Regions from separate parts of the Microbulbifer sp. ABF4_107 genome, predicted to be linked through region 1. Evidence: predicted binding sites of a transcription regulator. Region 1 holds the regulator's gene; the other holds the start of a gene.

Region 1 (3,416 bases):
TGCAACTTACCGGAGAGGCGTTTGTCGACCGCGACGGCAACACCCTGACCGCCGAACGCATCGATTACGACCTGAACAGTGAGCAGATGAAGGCCCGCGGCCAGTCAGAGAAAAAGCGCGTGGAAATGATCTGGAAGCCCGAAGGGCAGTCCGGGGACACCGACGGACAGTAATGAGACTTTAGCGAGTAACGGCATTGAGCCATTACCGCCAACGCAACACGCAGATTTATTGAGTGCGGCCAGGTGCCGCCCCAGCCGGAATTGAATAATGCCAACGCTCAAGGCGCTCCATCTCGCCAAGCAGTACAAAAAGCGCAAAGTCGTTCAGGATGTCTCCGTGAGCGTATCCAGCGGCCAGGTCGTCGGCCTGCTGGGACCCAACGGCGCGGGTAAAACCACCTGCTTCTATATGATCGCCGGTCTGGTGCAGGCGGATGCTGGCCAGGTATTGATCGACGATGAAGATATCACCGGCCTGTCCATGCATGGCCGCGCGCGCAAAGGCATTGGTTACCTGCCTCAGGAAGCCTCCGTTTTCCGCCGCCTCTCGGTGCAGGACAATATCCTCGCGATCCTGCAGACTCGCAAAGACCTGAACAATGCCCAGCGCAAGGAGCAGCTGGAAGCCCTCCTGGAAGAGTTCCACATCACCCATATCCGCGAAAGCCTGGGTATGGCCCTATCAGGTGGTGAGCGGCGGCGAGTGGAGATTGCCCGCGCCCTGGCAACCAACCCCGCATTCGTATTGCTGGACGAGCCATTCGCCGGTGTCGATCCCATTTCCGTCAACGATATCAAGCAGATCATCCGCCACTTGAAAGACCGCGGAATCGGCGTTCTGATCACCGACCACAACGTTCGCGAGACCCTGGACATCTGTGAGACCGCGTTTATCGTCAGCGAAGGCCACATTATCGCCTCTGGCGACCCCCGCGACGTGGCCGAAAACAAACAGGTGAAAGACGTCTACTTAGGACACGAGTTCACCATCTAGTTCACAGAGGGAAAGACCTCCCTATTTCACGCCAACTCGAAGACATTGGTCACAGGATTTAAGCTGTGACCAAATGCCATCATTTTTTCGGCACACTTATTGCTTAACCGCCCTCTTGTCTTCCGCCCCGCCCCGGGGTAGTCTGCATGAAATGAGCTTTACCCCGCCGCCGGAAACATAAAATTCTCCGCAGCGGATTCACGCCAGATTTTTCTGCCGGCACACCCCTATGAAGCAGTCACTCCAGTTAAAACTCGGCACTCAGCTGACAATGACGCCACAGCTGCAACAGGCCATCCGCCTGCTGCAGCTGTCGACGCTGGACCTGCAACAGGAAATTCAATCCGCCCTGGACAGCAACCCGCTGCTGGAGTCGGACTTCGACGAGCACGCCGGAGAATCACTCCAGGACCAGAACACTCCCGCAGAGCGCAAGGAAGAAGCCTCTGAGCGAGCCGCGGAAACCCAGGCCGAGTCCTCCGCAGACGGCGACTGGACCAACGATATTCCAGATGACCTGCCGGTAGATACGCGCTGGGACGACATCTATTCAAGCGGCAGCCACAGTGGCGGCGAGGGCGAAGATTTCGCGCTCGAGCAGCGCAGCGCGGCCTCGGAAAGCCTGCAGGATCACCTGCAGTGGCAACTCAACCTCACCCCACTCTCTATCGAAGACAAGCTGATCGGCGAAACGCTGATCGACGCCATCGCTCCCAACGGCTTCCTGGGTACCCCCATTGAAGAGCTGGCGGAGTCCATGGAGCTGGACGTCGATGAGGTCATGGCCGTATTGAAGACCATCCAGCAGCTGGAGCCGGCGGGCTGTGGCGCGCGCGATCTGCGCGAAAGCCTGCTGCTGCAACTGCGCCAGCTGCCGGACCAAACCCCCTGGCTTTCTCAGGCCGTAGCCGTGGTGAGCCAGCACCTGGACCTGCTGGGAAAACGGGACTTTCGCCAATTGAGCCGCCGCACCCGCCTCAGCGAAGCGCAACTGGGCGATGTCATGCGGCTGATCCAGACGCTCACGCCCTACCCCGGTGAGGCCTTCGGTGGCGAGGAGCCCCAGTATGTGGTGCCCGACGTCATCGTCAGCCGCAAGCAAGACCGCTGGGTCGTGGAACTAAACCCGGAAACCACGCCCAAGCTGCGCATCAATAACGCCTACGCGGCAATGATCAAGCGTGCAGACAACTCCAGTGAAAACAACTATCTGCGCGACAACCTGCAGGAAGCGCGCTGGTTCCTGAAAAGCCTGCAAAGCCGCCACGAAACGCTCCTCAAGGTCGCCAGCAGCATTGTGGAAAAGCAGCAGGGATTTTTCGAGCAGGGGCCGGAAGCCATGAAACCCATGGTGCTGGCGAATATTGCCGAAACCATCGGCATGCACGAGTCCACTATTTCCCGGGTCACCACCCAGAAGTACATGCTCACGCCTCGCGGCGTATTCGAACTCAAGTACTTTTTCTCCAGCCATGTCAGCACCGACTCCGGAGAAGATGCTTCCTCCACTGCCATCCGGGCGCTGATCCGCAAGCTGATCGATGGCGAGCAGCCGCGCAAACCGCTGTCTGACAACAAGATCACCCAGGAGCTCGACGCCCAGGGGATCAAGGTGGCGCGACGCACTGTAGCGAAATACCGGGAGTCCATGGGCATCCCCTCCTCAAGCGAAAGAAAGCGACTGGTGTAGGCCGCAGGGTCACACTTTTACCCAAACCCGTCGTGCCTTCCCCCCAATTCCACCTACACTTGGCCTCGGCGGCTATTTTCTGGGCAACCAATAGCCTGACAGCGAGTGTATCCTTCCATTCTGACGCACTTCCTAGTAGGGTTGCCGCCCTGTGCGGGGGTGCAGCCAGATTGTGTTGTACTCGATGAGGAGAAATCCATGCAGATCAATATCAGTGGCCACCATGTAGACGTTACTCCGGCCATTCGCGATTACTGCCTGACCAAACTGGACAAGCTCTCCCGCCACAATGACCTGATCACCACAACCCAGGTCACCCTGTCCGTCGACAAACTAGTCCAGAAAGCCGAAGCGCGGATTCACGTGAGCGGCAACAAGGATATTTTTGCCGATTCGGAGTCAGAGGATATGTACGCGGCGATTGATTCGCTGACCGACAAACTCGACCGACAGCTGTTGAAACACAAAGAGAAGTTACGCGGTCACCGCTAGGCTCCATCATTACGAGTCAACGGTTGATTCGCACCGCTAGATCATCTGCACGTTATGACATTGGAAGCATTACTCTCTCCCCGCCTGAGCCTTTGCCACCTGGCGGGGAGTAGCAAGAAAAAGCTGTTGCTCAATATCGCCCAGGCGATCTCCGAACTATACCCCGACCTGGACACCGACACAGTGTTCAACCAGCTGGTAGCCCGGGAGCGCCTGGGTTCTACCGGCATTGGTGAAG
Region 2 (3,416 bases), 150 kb from region 1:
GAGTTTGTCCACCCGCACCAGTTGCACCGTAAGATTGTCGCTACTGCCGTTAGCCAGTGCCGCGGCCACCAGGGTTTTTGCTGTGCGATCGAGACACGCGCCTTTCTGTTGCAGGTGTTCGATCAGCGTGCGTTGCGACAGGGAATCGTGCACCCCATCGGTACTCAGAATAAACAGATCGCCGGCCTGCAGGGAAAGCCGGCGGTAATCAATTTCCGTTTGCGCGTCCGCGCCCAGCGCGCGACTCAAGTAGCTGTGGTGCTCCCCTTGCCACAGACGGTGGTCGTGGGTGAGTTGCTCCAGAGAGTCACCGCGCAGGCGGTAGATACGGGAGTCGCCGAGGTGAAACAGGTGCACCTCGCTACCTCTGAAAATGGCGGCGCTGAAGGTACACACATACCCCTTGTCTTTATCGAAGCGGTAGGGGCTCTGGCGGGTCTGCTCAAACAGCCAGGCGTTGGTGGCCTTGATTACCTGTTCGGCAGCGTTCTGTACACTCCAGCCATCGGACGTGCAGTAGTAATCGTCGAGGAAACTTTTCACCGCCGTTTCACTGGCCACCGCACTGACCGTACTGGAGCTGATGCCATCGGCGATGGCAAAGGCGGCGCCCTTGATGGCTAGCTGCGGTTCCGCCGGCAAAAAGGCGCCGCAACTGTCCTGGTTTTCCGGTTTGAGGCCGGCGCTCGTGTGCTGACCCGCTGCCAATAGGAGAGAACCACTGATAGAACTGGGTATAGAACTGGGTATAGAGCTGGGTATAGAGCTGGGTATAGAACTCGGCATAGAACTGGTCATAGAAATAGCCATAAAAAAATAGCCCCGCGGAGTGCGGGGCTGTATTGCGATCAGGCCAGTGCTTCTTTGCCGGCAGTGCCGTTTTCCGCTTTCAACTGACGCTTGGGTGCCGTTTTGTAGTGGGTGCTGTAGAGGGTGAGGCCGGTAAAGGCGAGGCCGCCTACCAGGTTGCCCAGCGCGGTGGGGATTTCGTTCCAGATCAGGTAATCCATCACCGAGAAGTCACCACCCATCATGATCGCGGTGGGGAACAGGAACATGTTTACCACCGAGTGCTCGAACGCCATAAAGAAGAACAACATGATCGGCATCCACATGGCGATGACCTTGCCGCTCACGTTGGTGGAAATCATCGCGCCGACAACGCCCATGGAAACCATCCAATTACACAGCATGCCGCGGATAAAAATGGTAAACCAACCCGCCGCGCCGTATTCCGCGTAGCCCAGGGTGCGCGCTTCGCCGATGGACGACAGTTTGGCGCCGACAGCGCCCGGCTCGGTGTTAAAGCCCATGGTAAACACAAACGCCATCATTGCCGCGACGGTGAGGGCGCCGGCAAAGTTGCCCACAAATACCAGGCCCCAGTTGCGCAAGATCCCGCCCCAGGTCACACCCGGGCGGCGATCCAGCCACGCCAGTGGCGCCAAGACAAATACACCGGTCAACAGGTCAAAGCCCATCAGGTAGAGCATACAGAAGCCTACCGGGAACAGGATGGAGCCGATCAGATGGGAACCAGTCATAGTGCCGACCGTCACCGCGAATACCGCAGCCAGTGCGAGAATGGCACCCGCCATATACGCCCGTACCAGCGTGTCGCGGGTGGACATGAAAATTTTTGATTCCCCCGCGTCGACCATTTTGGTCACAAATTCTGTAGGAGCGAGATAAGCCATAGTCGTTTCCTTTATTTAGTGCTGGAGGCCTTGCCACTTCTGTTGCCACCCGTGATCGATTGCAGAACCGGAGCGCGGATTTTCGGGCACAAAAAAAGGCGCCCACACAGACAGACATAAGTCGGAAAGTGGTGGACGCCTTTATCCAGAGTGTTCAGATTGGTTGGGCTGAGCCCGGTCGCGCTGCATTGCACGAGCTTGCGCTCATAATCTAAAGCAAACTCGATGCCAAAGTTTTTGCTGGGCTTTTGGTCGTTGCTCCCTGCGTGCATTCGCTCAAGCAGGTAAAAAAATGTGATGTGAATCTTGTTCTATCGTTGCAGACTGATTTCTTCTTGCACTGGGTTGGTGCGGCGGCGCCAAAAGGGGCGAAACTGGTGCAATGGCGGAAGGCGGGTCAGGTAGTTTTCCGGCCGCGATAGCGTGAACTCCGCCTGTTGTGGAATGCAAATTGCTGGGATAAGCCGTATTCATTGACTGGATTGCTCAGATGCAAGGAGTCGCGTGCGGAGACACCACCATGCAGAACCACAGTGAAGATGCTGAAAAATTTCTGCTCGCTGCCAAGCGCGCGGAAATTCAGACGTTGGATCGCCTGGCCGGCAGTTGCGAACTGGTAACTACGGTATCGGACCTGGTGCATCAACTGCAGCGGGAGCGTGGCATCTGCAATATTTATCTGGTGTCGGCGGGTTTTCGGTTTGAAGAGCAGCGCAACGCACAAATCCAGAATTGCCAGCTCAGTGAAGGCCAGTTTCGCGCATTGTTGCACAATCGATACTTACACGGTGGTCGCTGCGATGGCGCTGCCGACATGCGCCTGTTAAACAGCATTGCATACTCCCTGCACGGGCTGGATGAGCTGGCGGAGCTACGTCGGCACATCGATGCGTTTGAGGTGAGTGCTCTGGAATCTACCGATGCCTACTGCCGGCTGATTGCCGGGTTGCTGAGCGTGGTATTCGAAGCTGCGGACGTTGCCGACGACCCGGAAGTGACCCGCCTGCTGGTCGCACTGTTTAACTTTATGCAGGCCAAGGAGTTTTCCGGCCAGGAGCGGGCCTGGGGCGCTATTGGCTTTGCCAGCAGCCACTTTGATGCAAGCTTGCATGAGCGCCTGCAGCAGCTGCAGGATTGCCAGCGACGCAGCCTGGACGTGTTTGCTGAATATGCTGGCGAGAACGAGACCGCGCGCTGGAAATCGATTGAAGACAGTCAGGAATCGCGGGATTTACAGCGGCTGCGGCTGGTGATCGCCGGGCTCAAAAATGGCGAGCCGATTGCCTCGGAAATCAGCGAGGTCTGGTATCAGTTGGCAACGGCACGTATTGATGCGATGCATCGACTGGAGGATGCCATGGCCGCGCGCCTGCTGCGGGTGAGCCGCCAGCGGGTATCCGATGCGCAGTCTGAGCTCGGCCATCACTATACGCAGTTACAACAGATGAAATCTGCAGACTGGAATAACCTACCGGCACTGGCAGTGCTATTCGACCCCGAAGTTCCCGGCTTGTATGGCAGCGTAGCGGCCAGCGGTATCGGCACCTTGCACGGCCAGCCTTTGGCGCACTCCCTTTACGATCTGATCAGGTCCCAGGTGGCGCATATTCAGCGAGTAAGTACCGAGCTGGAAGAAACCCGCAAGACACTTGCAGAGCGCAAGCTGGTAGAGCGGGCGAAAGGGCTTCTGATCAAAAGTCTGCGCATGAGCGAAGACGA

The links. The regulator sigma-54, encoded in region 1, starts transcription at its own class of promoters, with help from an activator protein. The targets are predictions, from matches to a motif close to TGGCACANNNNTTGCNNT.
Region 2: a site for sigma-54 is predicted at 1,911-1,928, ahead of ACYX4K_RS01605 (formate/nitrite transporter family protein). Genes of this name have one in related genera too.

What each region holds. Positions count from the first base shown of each region.
Region 1 covers NZ_CM149983.1:579,455-582,870, reverse strand. Annotated here, with positions in the region: gene lptA (lipopolysaccharide transport periplasmic protein LptA) at 1-173, shown strand, start outside; gene lptB (LPS export ABC transporter ATP-binding protein) at 271-996, shown strand; gene ACYX4K_RS02290 (RNA polymerase factor sigma-54) at 1,226-2,686, shown strand; gene hpf (ribosome hibernation-promoting factor, HPF/YfiA family) at 2,885-3,178, shown strand; gene ptsN (PTS IIA-like nitrogen regulatory protein PtsN) at 3,233-3,416, shown strand, end outside.
Region 2 covers NZ_CM149983.1:425,996-429,411, forward strand. Annotated here, with positions in the region: gene ACYX4K_RS01600 (bifunctional protein-serine/threonine kinase/phosphatase) at 1-708, opposite strand, end outside; gene ACYX4K_RS01605 (formate/nitrite transporter family protein) at 849-1,697, opposite strand; gene ACYX4K_RS01610 (nitrate- and nitrite sensing domain-containing protein) at 2,218-3,416, shown strand, end outside.